DNA from 4 places in the Streptomyces sp. NPDC002055 genome. Region 3 is predicted to be linked to each of the others. Evidence: riboswitches for the same ligand, from Rfam matches in the RefSeq annotation. Region 3 holds a riboswitch; each other region holds the start of a gene.
The links. A riboswitch is a leader RNA that binds a small molecule or an ion and turns the genes downstream of it on or off. The one in region 3 is predicted to bind cobalamin.
Positions count from the first base shown of each region.

Region 1: it holds a riboswitch for cobalamin, as region 3 does, so the genes downstream of both, ABT112_RS16430 (SCO2321 family membrane protein) here and ABT112_RS29010 (ribonucleoside-diphosphate reductase subunit alpha) in region 3, are expected to answer to the same signal.
Region 2: it holds a riboswitch for cobalamin, as region 3 does, so the genes downstream of both, ABT112_RS24610 (ABC transporter substrate-binding protein) here and ABT112_RS29010 (ribonucleoside-diphosphate reductase subunit alpha) in region 3, are expected to answer to the same signal.
Region 4: it holds a riboswitch for cobalamin, as region 3 does, so the genes downstream of both, metE (5-methyltetrahydropteroyltriglutamate--homocysteine S-methyltransferase) here and ABT112_RS29010 (ribonucleoside-diphosphate reductase subunit alpha) in region 3, are expected to answer to the same signal.

Region 1 covers NZ_JBEOXS010000023.1:8,897-13,722, reverse strand. Annotated here, with positions in the region: gene ABT112_RS16440 (CbiQ family ECF transporter T component) at 1-465, opposite strand, end outside; gene ABT112_RS16435 (SCO2322 family protein) at 462-1,145, opposite strand; gene ABT112_RS16430 (SCO2321 family membrane protein) at 1,389-2,753, opposite strand; adenosylcobalamin-variant (AdoCbl-variant) riboswitch at 2,928-3,022, opposite strand; gene ABT112_RS16425 (Strvi_7410 family MBL fold metallo-hydrolase) at 3,160-4,215, opposite strand; gene ABT112_RS16420 (aldehyde dehydrogenase) at 4,468-4,826, shown strand, end outside.
Region 2 covers NZ_JBEOXS010000044.1:5,692-10,517, forward strand. Annotated here, with positions in the region: gene ABT112_RS24605 (NAD(P)/FAD-dependent oxidoreductase) at 1-1,346, opposite strand, end outside; cobalamin riboswitch at 1,577-1,754, shown strand; gene ABT112_RS24610 (ABC transporter substrate-binding protein) at 1,791-2,792, shown strand; gene ABT112_RS24615 (FecCD family ABC transporter permease) at 2,869-3,843, shown strand; gene ABT112_RS24620 (ABC transporter ATP-binding protein) at 3,840-4,787, shown strand; gene ABT112_RS24625 ((2Fe-2S)-binding protein) at 4,784-4,826, shown strand, end outside.
Region 3 covers NZ_JBEOXS010000064.1:1,486-6,311, reverse strand. Annotated here, with positions in the region: gene ABT112_RS29015 (ribonucleotide-diphosphate reductase subunit beta) at 1-722, opposite strand, end outside; gene ABT112_RS29010 (ribonucleoside-diphosphate reductase subunit alpha) at 722-3,115, opposite strand; cobalamin riboswitch at 3,266-3,389, opposite strand; gene ABT112_RS29005 (thioesterase family protein) at 3,594-3,971, shown strand; gene mctP (monocarboxylate uptake permease MctP) at 4,127-4,826, opposite strand, start outside.
Region 4 covers NZ_JBEOXS010000044.1:49,495-54,320, forward strand. Annotated here, with positions in the region: gene ABT112_RS24800 (GNAT family N-acetyltransferase) at 1-345, shown strand, start outside; gene metE (5-methyltetrahydropteroyltriglutamate--homocysteine S-methyltransferase) at 460-2,790, opposite strand; cobalamin riboswitch at 2,961-3,148, opposite strand; gene ABT112_RS24810 (ATP-binding protein) at 3,248-3,667, opposite strand; gene ABT112_RS24815 (helix-turn-helix domain-containing protein) at 3,824-4,826, shown strand, end outside.

The sequences.
Region 1 (4,826 bases), on a different contig from region 3:
CAGCGTGACCCGGCCGCCGATCCGCACCCCCTGCGCCCAGTCGGGCAGCGGCACTTCGGGCAGCGTGACCAGGGTCGTGCTGCCCGGGATCGGCGAGCCGAGGATCACCGAGAAGACCAGCCGGATCACCACCACCGACAGGCCGAGCAGCAGGAAGGCGCGGTAACTGCGGGCCCAGGGCGCGTCCGTGCGGCGCACGGCGACGACATAGCCCGCGACGGCCACGAGCAGCCCCAGCAGCAGCAGGTTGGTGGTCCGGGACGCGGCGGTGGCCAGCCCGAGGGCCCACAGCCACCACGCCCCGGCGTGCAGGGCGTTGCTGCGCGTCGCTTCCGGAGCCCGCCCGCCCTTGGGGAGCAGCGTTGTCCGGACCCGCCACCCGGTGCGGGACCGCTGTGCCGGTGCGGCGGTCCGGGTGTCCGTCTCCGGGGCCCGTGCGGGTGCCCGGCCGTGCTCGCTACTCATCCGCGGCGGCGACGGGCCTGCCACCCGCCGGCGGCACCGAGGGCCAGTACGGCGGCGAGGCCGGCGATCAGCCCGACGGACGGGCCGTCGTCACCGCCGTCCGCCTCCGACGAGGACGGGGAGCCCGCGGACACGGACTCCTCGGCGGAGCCGCGCTTGCCGCCCCTGCCCCCGCCGTCGGCGACCTGTTCGCCGCAGCCCTTCTTCGGATAGCCGGAGACGGCGCAGAGCAGGGCGCCGGAGTCGTACCGGAGCGGCTTCGCCACCGCGGCCAGCACCTCCGCGGACGTCGCGTCCTCCGGGACGCTCGCGCACTCCGTACGGGGGGCCGGCGGGCGCTCGCCGTCGGGCGCGTCCGCGGCCGTGCCGAAGTCCAGCACGACCGCGACGCGCTTGCTGCCCGCCTTGGCGGAGGTATCGGCGCAGAGGGTGCCGAAGCGGGCGGAGCCGCGCGGCTGTTCGGCATCCTTGGAATCCGCGCTGACGGCGAAGCGGAAGCCGCGCACCTCGCCGTCCGCGGGGCGCTCGGTGGCCGGGCCCTGGGTGGCGTACACCCAGCTCTCGCCCTTCCGGTCCCAGAACGACCAGTAGCGGTAGCCCTGGGCGTGGGCGGGCGCGGCGCCGAGGACGGCGAGCACGGCCCCGGCCACGACGGTCGCGACGGTCGCGACAGCCGTCACGCCCCGGGCCGGAGCCGGCCGGCCGGACCGCGGCCGGAACGAATCCCGGAGCGAATCCCGGAACGACGACCGGAACCACATCCGGAACAGAGCCCGGAATCCCGGCCGGTGCTCACAGCCGAGTCCGGATGCGAGTCCGGACGCGAGCCTGGACGCGAGCCCGGATCCGTGTTCGTCCCCGATCCCCGGCACCGTCCCGTTCTCGCCCCGGTCCGCCGGACCGCGCACGCCCACCACCATCGTCTAGGCCTTCTTCTTGCGGCCGCTGATCAGGAAGCCGATCCCGATGCCCGCGACCAGGAACGCGCCGACCGTCCAGGCCGTCGACATACCGCCCGAACCGTTCCCCTCCTCCTTGGTGTCCTGCGCGTCGCCGCCCTCTGCCGGGGCCTGCGCCGCCGGCTTCGGGCCGGTGGCGTTCAGTTGCCGCACCAGGTCCTGCCCGCCGAAGTCCCGCGGGTCGGCGCCGGTCGCGTGGGCGGCGAGGACCAGCGCCCCCAGGCCCGCCGGGTTGTCCTTCGACCAGGCCTTCGCGTGGTGCTCCAGCCAGGTCAGCGAGGCGCGTGCCGCGTCCTGGTGGCCGCCGGCCGCCAGGGCCGTCACCGCGTCCGCCGTGTTGGCGAAGTCCGGCGTGGGCTTGTCGGCACCCGGGGCGAGCGTGGACAGGTGCCCGTCGCTCTTCCGCAGGGTCTCCGCGAGGTACGCGGCGCCGGCGCCGGCCGCCTCGTCCGGCTCGCGGGTGTCCTGCGCGTCCGAGGAGCCGCAGTCGAGCGGCTCGGCCTTCTCGGCGGCCTTCGCGGGCGCCGCCACGACGAGGCCCTTGCCGAGCCCGGCGAGCGCCGCGGCAGCCGTCGCGTCGGCGTTCGGCGCGAGCTTGCCCTTCTTGTCCGGCTGGAAGGCGAACGCCCCGCGCTCGCCCTTCTTGTCGTCGCAGCCGAGCTGGAAGGTGAGCAGCGCGTCGTACGGCGACTTGCCCGCTGTGCCGGACTTCTTGCCGGACTTCTCTCCCGGCTTCTTGCCCGCCGTGACGTCCTCCGGCTTCTCGCCCGCCGCGACGAGCGCGCCGATCACCAGCGAGGTGGAGTTGGCGTCGCTCGGGCCGCCGGGGAGGTAGCTCCAGCCGCCGTCCTCGTTCTGCACGGACTTCAGCCAGTTCGCGGCCTTCTTCACGGCGTCGCCGTGGCCGCCGACCGCGGCCAGCGCCTGCACCGCGAGTCCGGTCGCGTTGCTGTCCACCGGAGTCTTCTTGTCGCACTCCTTGCCGGCGTCCGCGCGGAACTCCGCGAAGCCGCCGGAGGCGCACTGCTGGCCGGCGAGCCAGTCCACGGCCTCGGGGGCCGGCGTGACCTTCACCGTGTCCTGGGCGATCAGGGCCACCGACTGCCGCCAGACGGCGTCGAACTTCGGGTCCTTGGTGCCGTACAGCCCGGCCGGGAGCTTCGCCGGGGCCGCGGGCTTCGGAGAGTCGGCGGCGAACGCGGCCGGAGCGGCGGTCACGCACAGGGCGGCGGAGACGGCCGTCAGCGCGGCGGCGCGACGGAGTCTGCTGTGCCGGGGGAGACCGCCCGGCCGGGGGCGCGGGGATATCTCCCCGGGGTGATGCAGCATCGGGCGGTGCCTTTCGGTGAGCGGACGCGGCCGGATCCGCTGCGCACCGCGCGGCCGTGCGTACGGGAGCGTGCGCACGCGGCGGGGCACCGGGCTCCGGCTCCGTATTCCTCGACGGTGCCGGCCTCCGGGCGCGGCCGTGGGACGGCCCGTCCGGAGACAGGAGCCGGTCACATCCGCCAGGGCACTCCGACTCGACGCCGTAGCGGCGCCTCACGGTTGCGGGTCAGTGCCGGAATTGCACCGGCTTTCCCCTGAGGGATGCGGTATCGACTGGCACACTCTACCGGCCCGTAGCAAGGAGGCCCATGGGCGCCCGATGCGCCGTGCCGCCACGGGCACCTCGCAACCGGTCCGAATACCCGCCGGCCCCGCACGCGCCTCTCACCATCCGCCGCCCGCCCCCTCACACCGCCCGGTACTCCACCGGCCCGCTGCCCGGGACCGGCTCCGCCCTCCCCAGCGTCACCAGGCGCCGCAGATGGGCCTCCGCCTCGGAGACGGCGATGTTCCGCGACCCGGGGGAGATCTGCTCCCAGGGCCGGTTCCACTCCATGGCCTCGGCCAGCTGCCACGGGGTGAGCGCGCGGGTCCCGAGGAGATCTCGCAGCCCGGCCAGCCGTGCCTCGTGGTGCGCCAGGAGCTGCCGCACCCGGGCCGCCGCGTCCGGGAAGGCGTACTGGTGGGCGGGCAGCACCTCGGCCGGGGCCAGGGCACCGACCCGCTCCAGGGAGTCGAGGTAGTCGCCGAGCGGGTCGGTGGCCGTGACGGCGTCGGGGTCCTCGTAGAGGCCGATGTGCGGACTGATGGTGGGCAGCAGATGGTCGCCGGAGAACAGCCGGCCGTGGCCGGTCCGCCCGGCGGCCGGATGGTCCTCCTCCAGGTGCAGACAGACATGGCCCGGGGTGTGTCCGGGTGTCCAGACGGCCCGCAGTCTCCGGCCCGGCAGATCGAGCAGTTCGCCGGGGACGATGGCGCGGTCGGGCAGTGCGGCCCGCAGGCCGGGCAGCGCCGGGTCCCGGCCGGAGGACCGGGCCGCGCGCAGCGGACGGAGGTGGTCCTCCGGCGCCCCGGCCGCCTCGAGCTTCCCGATCAGGTGGTCGAGCCAGAGCGCGGGCCGGGCGGCGCGGACCCGGCGCACGACCCGGGTGTCCGCGGGGTGCATCGCGATCCAGGCCCCCGACGCCTCGCGCACCCGCCCGGAGAGCCCGTGGTGGTCGGGGTGGTGATGGGTGACGAGCACGCCGTGCAGCTCGGTGGCCGACGTCCCGCACGCCGCGAGACCGGCTACGAGGGTGTCCCAGGAGGCCGGGTCGTCCCAGCCGGTGTCGATCAGAACCGGTCCGCGGCCGGTGTCCAGGAGGTGCACCAGGGTGTGGCCGAGCGGGTTGTCGGGGATCGGCACCGGGATGCTCCACACCCCGCCGCCGTGGTCGGTCACCGGAGCAGCCGGTTCCGTCATGGAGCCCTCCTCCATGGAGCCCTCGCCCAGCGGATTCCCCGCCTGGTCCCGTGCCCCGAGCGAGCGGTGAAACGCGTTCTCCACCGCAGCCGGCCGGACCGGAGCCCCGCGGGCGGGAGACGGCCGACGCATTGCCCACTGTAACGGGAACTGGTATCAGTTCTGATGCTGCGTCAGATACTTGCTGCGGCAGACCATTCTCGAGCGGCCCCGCTCGCTGCGGGCCGGCCGGACGGCGGGGAGGCAGAGGCGATGACCGACCTCATCGAGCACGGACAGCTGTTCATCGGCGGCGCGTGGGTGGACCCGCTCGGCCCGGACGTGATCGAGGTGGTCTCGCCGCACACCGAGCAGGTCATCGGGCGCGTGCCGCACGCCTCGCGCGCCGATGTGGACCGCGCCGTCGCCGCCGCCCGCGAGGCCTTCGACCACGGGCCCTGGGCCCGTACGCCCCTCGCCGAACGGATCGAGGTGGTCACCCGGATCAAGGACGCGATCGCCGTCCGGCACGAGGAGATCGCCCGGACCATCAGCGCGCAGAACGGCTCCCCCTACGCCTGGAGCGTCCTCGCCCAGGCCCTCGGCGCGATGATGGTGTGGGACGCGGCGAT
Region 2 (4,826 bases), on a different contig from region 3:
TGGATCAGATGAACCCCCGCCCACCGCAGCGGCTCCGGCTCCCAGGGCCGCACCTGCCGCCCGACCCAGGGCAGCGCGGTCAGGTCGGTGTCCTGCCGCAGCAGGAGGTCCCGCAGCGTACGGCCCGCCAGGTTGGACGTCGTCACCCCACTGCCCACATAGCCGCCAGCCCACCCCAGACCGGTGGTGTGGTCCAGCCGGACCGTGGAGCACCAGTCGCGCGGCACGCCGAGGACACCGCACCACGCGTGCTCCACGGCGGAGTCCGCGGCGGGCGGGAAGAGCCTGACGAGCGCGCGCCACAGGGCGTCCACGGTCTGCGGCCGGGTGACGCCCCCGGTGTCCGTGCGCGAACCGAAGCGGTACGGAACTCCCCGGCCGCCGAGGGCGATCCGGCCGTCCGCCGTGCGCTGGGCGTAGATGTAGGCGTGGGCCGTGTCGCCGAGCACCTCCCGGTTCCGCCAGCCGATCCGCTCCCACACCGCGTCGGACAGCGGCTCGGTGACGATCATCGAGCTGTTCATCGGCAGCCACTGACGGCGCAGCCCGGTGATGCTCGCGCTGAACCCCTCCGTCGCCCGGATGACATAGTCGGCGGTCACCCTGCCCCGGTCGGTGCGGGCGGTGGCCCGCCCTCCGGCGTTGCGGGGGAGGATCTCGGTGACCGTGGTGCCCTCCAGGATGTCGACTCCGCGGGCGGCCACCGCCCGGGCCAGCCCCGACGCCAGCGCCGCGGGCTGGACGGCGGCGGCGTGCGGTGTCCAGGCGGCCGCGGACGCCCCCGCCACCGGCACCCGCTCCGCCCGTTCCGTCGCGTCGAGCAGCCGCAGGTCCGCCTCCGTGAAGCCCCAGGCGCGCTGGTCCTCGACAGCGGCCAGCAGTCGCGCCTGCTGCGCGGGGCCGACCGCGACGCGCAGCATGCCGCCCTTGTGGATGCCCGCGTCGATGCCCTCGGCGTGCGCCACCGAGATCACCTCGTCGACGGACCGGAACAGGGTGCGCTGCATCTCCCGCACCGCGGGCCGGCCGTGCTGCGCGGCGTAACGCTCCCGGGCCCCGGCGAAGCCGTGGTAGAGCCAGCCGCCGTTCCGTCCGGAGGCGCCGAATCCCGCGAACTCCCGCTCCAGCACGGCGATCCGCAGACCGGGCCGGTCCCGGGCGAGGTAGTACGCCGTCCACAGACCGGTGTAGCCGCCGCCGACGATCGCCACGTCGTAGTCGCGGTCCCCGGGCAGCGCGGGCCGGCGCCCGGGCGGGCCGCCGTCCCGGTACCAGAAGGAGACACCGCCGTTGACGAAGCCGTCCGCCAAGGGCGCCGTACGAGGTGAGGTCCGGCCGTGGTTCATCCGTGGGCCCCGCATTCCCGGTGGTCGCAGACCGTTCAGCGTAGGCGGTGCCGGCCCGGCCCGCACAACCCCGCTCGGTACCGGAACACCCTGTCGGCACCGGGCGGCGGAGAACAGCGGCCGCTCCGGCCTGCCGCGTCCCGGGCGGGCGCCGTCCCCCACGGGCGCGGTTCCCGCAGGGCGACGAGCGGCGCAGGTCACGGGCCCGCGCCCTGGGCGGGCTGATCGCGCTCTGACAGAATGCGGGTGTTCACGAGGCGGCGGAACCAGGGAAGCCGGTGCGACTCCGGCACGGTCCCGCCACTGTGACCGGGAAGCCGCTTCGAACGGTGGTGTGCCGCACGGCGCACCGCGCCGGGACGGGCCGCTCCCCGGGAGTCAGACACCGGACTGCCGCCTTCAGCACCGACCAGGGGACGCGGATCCCCCGGAGGAGGCATGCCCATGTCCCGGTTCCCGGGGTCACTGCGCGTCCGGACCATCACGGCGGCCCTGCTGCTGCTCCCGCTCACCGGCTGCGGCCTCGCGCCCACGGACGACCCGCCCGCCGACGGCCGTCCCGCCGCCGCGAAGGGCTTCCCGTACACCGTCACCAACTGCGGTGTGAAGACCACGTTCACCGCTCCGCCGAAGCGGGCCGTCACCCTGAACCAGCACGCCACCGAGGTCATGCTCGCCCTGGGCCTGGAGAAGCGGCTGGCCGGCACCGCCTACCTCGACGACCGGGTGCTGCCCCGCTTCCGGGACGCCTACCGGGGCGTCGACGTCCTGTCCGACAAGTACCCCTCGTACGAGAAGCTGATCGCCGCCGGGCCCGACTTCGTCTACGGCGGCTACACCAGCGCCTTCGACAAGAGCGAGGGCCGGGACCGCGCTTCGCTGGAGAAGAGCGGGGTGCACACCCGGCTCAACATCGAGAGCTGCGGCCGCGGTCCGGTGCGGGTGGACCGGCTGCGGCAGGAGATCCGCGAGACCGCGCGCACCTTCGGCGTCCCCGAGCGGGCCGACGCCCTCCTGGCCCGCCAGGACCGGCAACTCGCGGCCACGGCCAAGCGGTTGAAGGGCGCTGACCGGCCGTCCGTCCTGGTCTACGACAGCGGCGACAGCGCGGCGTTCACCGCGGGCGGCAAGGGCATCGGCAACGAGATCGTCCGCCTCGCCGGCGGCCGGAACGTCTTCGCCGACCTCGACCGCACCTTCGGCGACGTCTCCTGGGAGAAGGTCGTCCAGCGGCGTCCCGAAGTGATCGTGATCTACGACTACGGCGGCACCCCGGTGGCGGCCAAGAAGAAGCGGCTGCTCCGGGACCCGGCGCTGGCCGACGTCCCGGCGATCAGGAACAAGCGCTTCGCGGTGCTGCCACTGTCCTCCGCCGTGCTCGGCGTGCGGGTGCCCGAGGCGGTCGACTCACTGGCCCGGCAGCTCCACCCCGGACACGGCGGCTAGTCCGGTGCTCCGCCGAATACCGCGCACCCCGGCGGGCCGGCTCCGCTGCTCCCTCGTCCTCGCCGGGCTCGCGGCCGTGTTCGCCGTGGCGGCGGTCGCCGGGCTCGCCCTGGGACCCGTCCGGATCCCCGCCGGCGACGTGCTGCGCATCCTCGCCGGGGACACCGGGGCCGGTCCGTTCACCACGATAGTGCGTGACGTCCGGCTGCCGCGGGTCCTGCTCGGCGCTGTCGTCGGCGCCGGACTCGCCGTCGTCGGGACCGTCCTCCAGGCCCTGGTCCGCAACCCGGTGGCCGACCCCTTCCTCCTCGGCATCTCCTCGGGCGCCTCGACCGGCGCGGTCCTCGTGGTGGTGCTCGGTCTCGGCGCGGGAGCAACCTCCTTCGCCCTGCCGGCCGGTGCCTTCGTGGGATCGCTCGGCGCTCTCGTCGCCGTCTACGCCATGGCCCGCCGCGGCGGGACGATGACCACCGGCCGGCTGGTCCTGGCCGGGGTGGCCGTGCAGTACATCCTCTCCGCCCTCACCAGCCTGGTGCTCGTCACCGCCGCCGAGGCCGAACACCTGCGGGCCGTGCTGTTCTGGACCCTCGGCGGTCTCGGCGGCGCCCGCTGGGACGCACTGCTCCTGCCCGCGGTCGCCCTCGCCGTCGGCACCGCCGTGCTGATGGCCCTCGCCCGGCCGCTCGACCTGCTGCTCGTCGGCGAGGAGGGGGCCACCGTCCTCGGTCTGGACACCGGACGGTTCCGGGCGGCCGTGTTCGTCCTCGCCTCGCTGGTCACCGGGGTGCTCGTGGCCGTCAGCGGAGCCATCGGCTTCGTCGGCCTGGTGGTGCCGCACGCCGCCCGGATGGCCGTCGGGGCCGGACACCGCGCCCTGCTCCCGGTGTCGGCCCTCGGTGGCGCCGCCTTCCTGATCTTCGCCGATCTGCTGGCCCGGACCGTCGCCGCCCCGGCCGAGGTCCCCGTGGGCGTGCTCACCGCCCTGGCCGGCGGCCCCTGCTTCCTGTGGCTGCTGCGCCGCAGCTCCCGTACCGAAGGGATCACCGGATGAGCGCCCGGACTCCGGCGCCCGCGGAACTGCGGGCCGAGGCCGTCTCCTTCCGCGTCGACGGCGCCCCCGACGGGCGTCCGATCCTGGACTCCGTCGACATCGAGGCCCGGCCGGGGGAGACCGTCGGCCTCGTGGGCCCCAACGGCAGCGGCAAGACGACCCTGCTGCGGTGTGTCTACGGCACGCTGCGGCCCACGGCGGGCCGCATCCTCCTCGACGGCCGGGACATGGCGGAACTCGGCACCAAGCGCCGGGCCCAGCGCATCGCCACCGTCCCACAGGACGCCGGTGCCGTCTTCGGGCTGACGGTCCGCGACATGGTCGCCATGGGAAGGTCCCCGCACAAACGCTTCTGGGAGACCGACACCGCCGACGACACCGCCCGGGTGCGGGACGCCCTCGCCCGGGTCGGCGCGGACGGCCTGGCGGACCGGCACGTCGAGGAACTCTCCGGCGGCGAGCGCCAACGTGCCCTCGTCGCACGGGCCCTGGCCCAGGACCCGGCGCTGCTCGTCCTGGACGAGCCCACCAACCACCTCGACATCCGGCACCAGCTGGAGGTCCTCTCCCTGGTCCGCGCCCTCGGCACCACGAACCTGCTGGCCCTGCACGACCTCAACCTCGCCGCCTACTACTGCGACCGGATCCACGTGCTGGCCGAGGGCCGGGCGGTGGCCTGCGGTCCGCCCGCGGCCGTGCTGACGGAGGACATGCTGGCCGAGGTCTACGGGGTGCGCGCGGAGGTGGGCGTCCACCCGGTGACCGGCGCGCCGACGGTGCTCTACCTGCCACCGGAGGCCGAACACCGGGCCGAGCACCGGGCAGACCACTCTCCCGAACACCGGGCCGGTGACCGGGAGACGAACCGGGGCGGGAGGGCCGCGCCGGTGGCCGGCAGGCGGCGTATGCCCGCGTCGGGGGCGGCCACGGGCGGGCAGGCGTGAGCGCCGCGCCCGGCGGAGCCGTCGGTGGTGCCGGTGGTG
Region 3 (4,826 bases):
TCCTCCTCGCGGACGGTGTCCACGACGGAGAAGGCGAAGTCCATGTGCATCGACTCGTCGCGGAACACCCAGTTCGTCCCGGTCGCCAGGCCGTGCAGCAGACCGCGCGAGCGGAACCAGTAGACGTACGCGAAGGCGCCGTAGAAGAACAGCCCCTCGATGCAGGCCGCGAAGCAGATCAGGTTGAGCAGGAAGCGGCGGCGGTCCTCCCGGGACTCCAGCCGCTCCATCTTCTCGACCGAGTCCATCCAGCGGAAGCAGAACTGCGCCTTCTCCCGGATGGACGGGATGTTCTCCACCGCGGCGAAGGCGGCGGCCCGGTCGTCCGGGTCGGGGAGGTAGGTGTCCAGCAGCGTCAGATAGAACTGGACGTGGACGGCCTCCTCGAAGAGCTGCCGGGAGAGGTAGAGCCGCGCCTCGGGCGAGTTGATGTGCTTGTAGAGCGTCAGCACCAGGTTGTTGGCGACGATCGAGTCCCCGGTCGCGAAGAACGCGACCAGCCGCCCGATCATGTGCTGCTCACCGGGGGAGAGCTTGGCGAGGTCGGCCACGTCCGAGTGGAGGTCGACCTCCTCCACGGTCCAGGTGTTCTTGATCGCGTCGCGGTAGCGCTCGTAGAAGTCCGGGTAGCGCATCGGACGCAGGGTCAGTTCGAAGCCCGGGTCGAGCAGGTTCTTCTCGGCGGTGGAGTCCGCGGCGATCTCGGTGGTGTGGGTGGACATTACTGGCAGGCCTCGCAGGACTCGGGGTTTTCCAGGGAGCAGGCGACGGCGTCCGCCGCTTCGGCCGTCTGCTGGACGGGGATCGGCGCGGCAGCCGCTCCGCTGCCGCCCGCGGCGCGCGCGATCCGGGTCGCCGGGCGCGACCGCAGGTAGTACGTGGTCTTCAGGCCCTTCTTCCAGGCGTAGGCGTACATCGAGCTGAGCTTCCCGATGGTCGGGGAGGCCATGAAGAGGTTCAGCGACTGGCTCTGGTCGAGGTAGGGCGTACGGGCCGCCGCCATGTCGATCAGTGCGCGCTGCGGGACCTCCCACGCCGTCCGGTACAGCGACCGGATCTCCTGCGGGATCCAGTTCAGCTCCTGCACCGAGCCGTTGGACTCCCGCAGCGCCTCCCGGGTCTGGGCGTCCCACACGCCCAGCTCCTTCAACTCCTCCACCAGGTAGGAGTTGACCTGGAGGAACTCACCCGACAGCGTCTCGCGCTTGAAGAGGTTGGAGACCTGCGGCTCGATGCACTCGTACACGCCCGCGATCGAGGCGATGGTGGCCGTCGGCGCGATGGCGAGCAGCAGGGAGTTGCGCATGCCGGTGGCCGCGACCCGGGCGCGCAGCGCCGCCCAGCGCTCCGGCAGGGTCGGCTCCACCCCGAAGTGGTCCGGGTGCAGCACGCCGCGCGAGGCGCGCGTGGCCGACCACGCCGGGTGCGGGCCGTGCCGCTCGGCGAGGTCGCAGGAGGCCTCGTAGGCCGCCAGCATGATGCGCTCGGCGATCAGCGTGGAGAGCCGGGACGCCTCGGGGGAGTCGAAGGGCAGCTTCAGCCGGAAGAAGACGTCCTGGAGGCCCATCACGCCCAGGCCCACCGGGCGCCACCGCTCGTTCGACGCCGCAGCCTGCTCGGTCGGGTAGAAGTTGATGTCCACCACACGGTCGAGGAAGGTCACGGCCGTGCGCACCGTGGCGTCCAGCCGCTCCCAGTCCATCTCCCCGTCCGTGCCCAGGTGGGCGCCCAGGTTCACCGAGCCGAGGTTGCAGACGGCGGTCTCCCCGTCGTCGGTGACCTCCAGGATCTCGGTGCACAGGTTCGAGGAGTGGATGACCCGGCCGGGCTCCGCGGTCTGGTTGGCGGCGCGGTTGGCGGCGTCCTTGAAGGTCATCCAGCCGTTGCCGGTCTGCGCGAGGGTGCGCATCATCCGGGCGTACAGCTGGCGGGCCGGGACCGAGCGCTGCGCCAGCCCGGCGGCCTCCGCCGCCCGGTACGCGGCGTCGAACTCGTCGCCCCACAGGTCGACGAGCTGCGGCACGTCGGAGGGGGAGAACAGCGACCAGTCGGCGTCGGCCTCGACCCGGCGCATGAACTCGTCCGGGATCCAGTGGGCCAGGTTGAGGTTGTGGGTGCGGCGCGCCTCCTCACCGGTGTTGTCGCGCAGCTCCAGGAACTCCTCCAGGTCCGCGTGCCAGGTCTCCAGGTAGACGCAGGCCGCGCCCTTGCGCCGGCCGCCCTGGTTGACCGCGGCGACCGAGGAGTCGAGGGTGCGCAGGAACGGCACGATGCCGTTGGAGTGCCCGTTGGTGCCCCGGATCAGGGAGCCGCGGGAGCGGACCCGGCTGTACGGCAGGCCGATGCCGCCCGCGTGCTTCGAGAGCCGGGCGACCTGGTGGTAGCGGTCGTAGATGGAGTCGAGCTCGTCCAGCGGGGAGTCCAGCAGGTAGCAGGAGGACATCTGCGGGTGCCGGGTGCCGGAGTTGAAGAGCGTGGGGGAGCTCGGCAGGTAGTCCAGCCGGCTCATCAGCCGGTAGAGCGCGGCGACCTCGTCGACGGCGCGGTCCGAACCGTCCTCCGCCAGCCCGCAGGCCACCCGGAGCATGAAGTGCTGCGGGGTCTCGATGACCTGGCGGGTCATCGGGTGGCGCAGCAGGTACCGGCTGTGCAGCGTGCGCAGTCCGAAGTAGCCGAAGCGGTCGTCGGCGCCGTCGGCCAGCGCGACCTCGACGAGCGTGTCGAGCCGGGAGGCGTGGGCGCGGACGAACTCCGCGGTCCGGTCGGCGATCAGACCCTCGTGGTGACCGGTGGCGACCGAGGCGGAGAAGGAGACCGCTCCCTGGCTCGCGGCCTCGTCGGCGACCGCCCGGGTGAGCAGGCGCGCGGCGAGCCGGGAGTACTCCGGGTCCTCGGCGATCAGGCCGGCGGCCGCCTCGGTCGCCAGCTCCCGCAACTCGGCCTCGTCGGAGCCCGCGTGGCGGCCGCGGAGCGCGGCGGCGGCGACCCGGCCCGGGTCGGTCGCGGGCAGATCGGCGGTGAGGTCGGTCAGGGTACGCAGCAGCGCGGTGCCGGGGCCGTCGGCCTCGGTCACCGGTGCGACGGCTGAAGCCGGATCGGCGGGCGCGATGGTCACGTGGTGCTCTCCCTCGCTCGGCTGGGGCCGCACGGACGGACACGACGGGCGCCGAACGGGCACACCTCACCCCGGAACAGGGCAGCGCACCGCGCAGCGTCCACCGGCCCAACCCGCGAGGCCCGGACGATATCGTCGCCCGGGTCGGTCGATCCGGGCAGGCCGCCGGCAGGTCCTCGGACTTGGAAGTGCGCATTTCCAGCGCATTCATACCGTTGCGGGACAGTTCCGGATTCGCACCGGATTCCCCTGCGACGACAGCGAGCAAGAGCATACATCTTGTGTCGCGGTCCGCACGCAACACCACATCTTGTGTCAGGGGTTCGGGTGGTGCGCTTTGCAGGGGAACAGATGTGGTAACGGCGCCGAGGCCCGGGAGGACGGGGCAGCGCGTCCCGCGGGCCGCCCGGATTCCCATTCGGGATCGCTCGCGGATCACCCGCCGGGGTCACCCGGCGCGTCGGTTAGCCTGTCCGGCATGACGTTGAGGACCGGCGCGCGGGGTTCCGCGGAACGCACCGTCAGCGAGGCCGACACCGCCGCGGAGTTCGGCAGCGGCGACCTCCCGGTCCTGGGGACCCCCGGCCTGCTGGCCCTGCTGGAGGCCGCCACCGTCGACGCGCTCGCGGGCGCGCTGGAGCCCGGCCGCACCTCGGTCGGCACCCGGGTCCAGGTCGACCACCTCAAGGCTTCACCGGTGGGGGCGACCGTCACCGCCACCGCGGAAGTCACCTACCTCGACGGCCGGTTGGTGCGGTTCACCGTGGCCGCCCAGGACGGCGCCGGCCGGCTGCTGGCCACCGGTGAGATCACCCGGGTGATCGTCGACCGGGACCGGTTCCTGGCGCGTCTCTGAGGCCGCCCGACCTGTCCGCCCGGCTCCCGCCCGGCACTGCTCGTACCGCCCGCCCGTGCCCCGCTTGCGGCGCTCCCGGACACGCCGACGGGCCGCCGCCCCCGTGTCGGAGGCGACGGCCCGCAGGCTCGCGTCGAGCCGGATACCGGCCGGGGTCAGTGCCCGCCCGGCGCCCCCGCGGTGGCCGGCGGCAGTTCGGTCTCCACGCCCGGCTCACCGGCGTCCGCGGTGTAGTCGGCCGCGGTGGTCTCGTCGATGCCGTCGGGCGCCTTCACCGCCCGCAGTACGACGGTGAGCACCACCGTGACCAGCGCGTTGAGGACGAACGCGGTGAGGCCGATGTAACCGATCTCACCGATCCCCGGGATGGCGTCCGCGCTGCCGCCGAAGTGCTTCTGTGCCGGATTGGTCGGACTCGGCACCCCGTACGCCGCGAGAGTGCCGTAGATCATGCCGACCGCCCAGCCGCCCAGCAGCGCCCAGCGGTGGAACCACCGGGTGAACAGGCCGCCCACCAGGGCCGGGAACGTCTGGAGGATCCAGATACCGCCCAGCAGCTGGAAGTTGATGGCCACGGTCTTGTCCATGGTGAGGACGAAGGCCAGCGCGCCGACCTTGACCAGCAGCGAGGCGAGCTTGGAGACCTTGGTCTCCTGGGCGGGCGTCGCGTCCGGTTTGAGGAAGTCCTTGTAGATGTTCCGCGTGAAGAGGTTGGCGGCGGCGATGGACATGATGGCCGCCGGAACCAGCGCGCCGATCCCGATCGCCGCGAAGGCCACGCCCGCGAACCAGTCCGGGAACATGTTCTCGAAGAGCTGCGGGATCGCCAGCTGGCCGTTCTTGACCTTGATCCCG
Region 4 (4,826 bases), on a different contig from region 3:
CACGACGGCAACGAGGTGGCGGGCTTCGCCTACGGTGCCCCTGGTGCCGAGGGCCGCGAGTGGTGGCGGGAGCACGTGGATCCGGCGCCGGAGAGGGGGCGCACGTTCCACTTCTCGGAGCTGATGGTGCGTGAGCGGTGGCGGAAGACGGGTGCGGCCGAGCGGCTGCACCGGGCGCTCATGGAGGCCCGGACCGAACACCTCGCGGCGCTGCTGGTGGATGTGACGCACCCGAAGGTCCAAGCGCTGTACGAGTCCTGGGGGTACCGGAAGGTGGGGGAGGACCAGCCGTTCCCGGACTCCCCGGTGTTCGCCGTGATGCTTCTGGATCTGCCGCTGACCTGAGCCGCGCGGCTTGCACGTCCGTGCGATGCGTGGGCGGGGGCCCCGTCGGTCCCGCGGCCCGCGGGCGGTGCCGGACACCAGGGGCATCCGGCACCACCCTCCGGTCGGCCCCGGTCAGGACTCCGTCGTCGGAGCCGGCAGTCCGTCCCGGACCTCGCGGGCCGCCGCGACCAGATTCTCCAGTGACGTCCGGACCTCCGCCCAGCCGCGGGTCTTCAGCCCGCAGTCCGGGTTGACCCAGAGCCGCTCGGCCGGGATCGCGTCCAGGCCCCGGCGGAGCAGGCCCGCCGCCTCGGCCACATCCGGGACACGGGGCGAGTGGATGTCGTAGACGCCCGGCCCGACCTCCCGCGGGTAGCCGGCGGCGGCCAGCTCCCCGGCGACCTGCATGTGGGAGCGGGCGGCCTCCAGGCTGATCACATCGGCGTCCAGGTCGTCGATGGCCCGGATGATGTCACCGAACTCGGCGTAGCACATATGGGTGTGGATCTGGGTGTCCGGACGGACCCCGCTGGTCGCGAGCCGGAAGGCTTCGGTGGCCCAGGCGAGGTACTCCGGCCGGTCGGCCGAGCGCAGCGGCAGCGTCTCGCGCAGCGCCGGTTCGTCCACCTGGATCACCGAAGTCCCGGCCGTCTCCAGGTCCTTCACCTCCTCGCGGAGGGCGAGGGCGACCTGCCGGGCGGTCTCGGCGCGCGGCTGGTCGTCGCGGACGAAGGACCAGGCGAGCATGGTGACCGGGCCGGTGAGCATGCCCTTGACGGGGCGTTCGGTGAGCGACTGGGCGTGGCGGGTCCAGCGGACCGTCATCGGCTCCGGCCGGGAGATGTCGCCGGCCAGGACCGGCGGGCGGACGTAGCGCGTGCCGTAGGACTGGACCCAGCCGTGCCGGGTGGCCAGGTAGCCGGTGAGCCGCTCGGCGAAGTACTGCACCATGTCGTTGCGTTCGGGCTCGCCGTGCACCAGCACGTCGATTCCGGCCCGCTCCTGGAAGGCGATCACCTCCTGGATCTCGGCAGCGATGCGCTTGTCGTACGCCTCGCCGTCAATGCGGCCGGCGCGCAGTTCGGCGCGTGCCGTGCGCAGCTCGCCCGTCTGCGGGAACGAGCCGATGGTGGTGGTCGGCAGCAACGGCAGCCCCAGATGGGCCCGTTGGGCGGCCGAGCGCTCCGGGTACGACGCCGACCGCCGGCCGTCGGCATCCGTGACCGCCGCGGCGCGGGCGCGCACCGCCGGGTCGTGGGTGAGGGGCGAGCCGGTGCGGGAGGCCAGGTCCGCACGGTTGGCGGCGAGCTCGGCGGTGATGGCGCCGGTGCCGTGCGTCAGCCCGCGGGCCAGGGTGACGATCTCGGCGGTCTTCTGCCGGGCGAAGGCGAGCCAGCGGGCGATCTGCGGATCGATGTCCCGCTCGGCCGCGGCGTCCAGCGGCACGTGCAGCAGCGAGCAGGAGGACGCGACGTCCACCCGGCCGGCGAGGCCGAGCAGGGTGCCCAGTGTCGTCAGGGACGCCCCGAGGTCGTTGATCCACACATTGCGGCCGTTCACCACACCGGCCACCAGCCGCTTGCCGGGCAGTCCGCCGACCGCCGCCAGCTCCTCCAGGTTGCCGGCGGCGGTGCCGGTGAAGTCCAGGGCCAGCCCCTCGACCGGTGCCTTGGCGAGCACCGGAAGCGCCTCGCCCAGCCGGTCGAAGTACGAGGCCACCAGCAGCTTCGGCCGGTCCGTCGCGCCGCCGAGCTCCCGGTAGGCGCGGGCGGCGGCGTTCAGCTCGGCCGGGGTGCGGTCCTGGGCCAGGGCGGGCTCGTCCAGCTGGACCCACTCCGCCCCGGCGGCCCGCAGCGCGGCGAGCACCTCGGCGTAGACCGGGAGCAGCCGGTCCAGCAGGGTGAGCGGATCGAAGTCGTCCGGCACCTCCGGCCCGGGCTTGGCCAGCAGCAGATAGGTGACCGGCCCGACGAGCACCGGACGGGCGGCGAGACCGAGAGCCTGGGCCTCCCGCAGCTCGGCCGTCTGCTTGCCGGGGTCGGCGGTGAACACCGTGTCCGGGCCCAGCTCCGGCACCAGGTAGTGGTAGTTGGTGTCGAACCACTTGGTCATCTCCAGCGGCGCGACGTCCTGAGTGCCGCGCGCCATCGCGAAGTAGCCGTCCAGCGCGTCGGCCTCGACGGCCGCGCGGTGCCGGGCGGGAATCGCGCCGACCATGACGCTGGTGTCCAGGACGTGGTCGTAGTACGAGAAGCCGCCGGTGGGGACCTCGTCCAGGCCCGCCTCGGCGAGCTGCCGCCACTGGGAACGGCGCAGCCCGGCCGCGGTGTCGTGCAGGGCGCCGGCGGTGACCGTGCCCTTCCAGTAGCCCTCGACGGCCTTCTTCAGCTCCCGGTCCGGGCCCTGTCGCGGGTAGCCGTGCACGGTGGCCCGTGCGGGCGCGGCTGCGGATGTGCTGGTCACAGAACTCTCCTTCGCGAGTGTGCTCCTGAGAACCCCGGCACGGGCCGAGGGCGCGAAGGGACGACCGGAGGACAGGCCGTACGCGGTGCTGCCGCGGTACCCGCCTGCTTCCGTGCGCCGACCCGCCCTCGAGGTCACCGGGATCTCCGCGCGCCGGGTGGGCGCACGGGCAACGGGCAGGTCTTCGGACTCGCGGGCACGTCTGCCGGGCAGACCCCTACTGGCCGTCGCTTCCCAGGCCCGTCGGACCCAGTGCGTATGACGGCGGTCGTTCCCACTCACCGCTGCGGGGCAGTCCCGGAATTCCACCGGGTTCCCTCTTGCGACGCCCTGCCTGGCGGACACGGCGAACCAGCTGCACCGGCCACCCTAGCCCCGTCCGGCGCCGTGGTCAGCACCGTTCACATGCCGGACCGGCGCCCGCGGTCTCCGGCCCGACGCCGTCCACGGGCCGGAGTCAGTCGACGTTGAGAGCGCACTCGGCCCACACCCGCTTGCCCCACGGCAGCGGGTCGGTCCCCCAGACCTCCGCCAACTCCCCCACGAGCGCGAGGCCGCGCCCGTTCTCATCCGTGGCGCTGGGGTTTCCGCGCACTGGACAGGCCGGGGAGAAGTCCACGACGCCGATCCGCACGCGCCGCGCTTCGGGGCGGTCGACGACGACCCGGATGGATTCTCTGCGCGCGTGCCGGACGGCGTTGGACACCAGCTCGGAGACGATCAGGGCGCCGTCGTCGGACAACTCGTCCAGTCCCCAGGCGGCGAGTGCGACGCGCACCAGGCGCCGGGCGGCCGCGGCGCTCACGGGCTCGCGCGGCAGGGTCTCGCTGTACCCGGGGCAGCCGGTCGGGCGCGCCTGAGTCGTGGGTTGCGGCATGTCGGTTGCTCTCTCGGATCGGCCGGGCCCCGGGCCGGTCGCACGGCCGCCGGGGCGCTGTGCGTTCAGGAAACCGGTCTGCTCGATCGTGCGGAGGAGCCAACCAGGGGGCCAGGGAGGGGCCACCATGGATACGGAATGCGGAAGGGGGCCGGAATGACGAGCACTGACCGGCGGCGGGAGTTCGGCGCCTACCTCGCCGGACTGCGGCGGCACTCCGGTCACTCGCAGCGCCGGTTCGCCGCGACGCTGTGCGCTGTCTCCGGCGCCCAGTCGATCACCCGGAACGAGGTCTCCCGGTGGGAGCGCGGTGTGCGGATTCCGGACGTGTGGCTTCCCGCCTTCGCTCAGGTACTCGGTGTGCCGCTGTATGAGCTCGAACAGGCCGCCGCATACGCCCGGGGCGACGCCCGGGCCGCCCTTCCCGGGGTCGCGGCCACCCTGGCAGATCTGTTGCCCGACGGGGACGCACTGGAGCGGTCCGGTCCCTGCGGGCGCCGGGTCGGTACCGCCGCCGTGGACGGTTTGGCCGCCCGCGTGCACGGCCTCCGGTTGGCCGACGACATGCTGTCCGGGGGAGACCTGATCGTGCCTGCCTTCCGGGAGCTGCGTGCCGCGGTGCGCCTGTTCCGTGAGTCCCACCACTCCGAGGACACCGGACGGGGCCTGTTGGTCCGGATCGGGGAGTTGGGGCAGATCGCAGGTTGGATCGCCTCCGACGCCGGGCGCGGCGCGGACGCGGAACGGGCCTACCGGCTGGGAATCTCCGCGGCCCGGCAGGCCGGGGACGCGGTGCTCGTGGCGCAGCTCGCGGGCAGTCTCGGCTATCACCTGTCGAACAGCGGCCGGGAACGCGAGGGCCTGGAGCTGGCGAAGGCGGCGGTGGCGGAGGCCGGACCGGACGCCCCGGCCGCGACGCGCGCTCTGTTCCTGGACCGCGTGGCGTGGGCGCACACCCGCGTGGGAGAACACCGACCGGCTCTCCGGGCACTCGGGGAGGCACACGCCGCCCTGGACACCACGGACGGCGCCCCGGCGCCCACCTGGGCGTACTGGGTGAGCCGCGAAGAACTGGAGGTCATGGACGCCCGGGTGTTCACCGAGTTGCACCGCCCGCTGCGCGCGGTGCCACTGCTGCGGGACGTGCTGGGGCGCTACG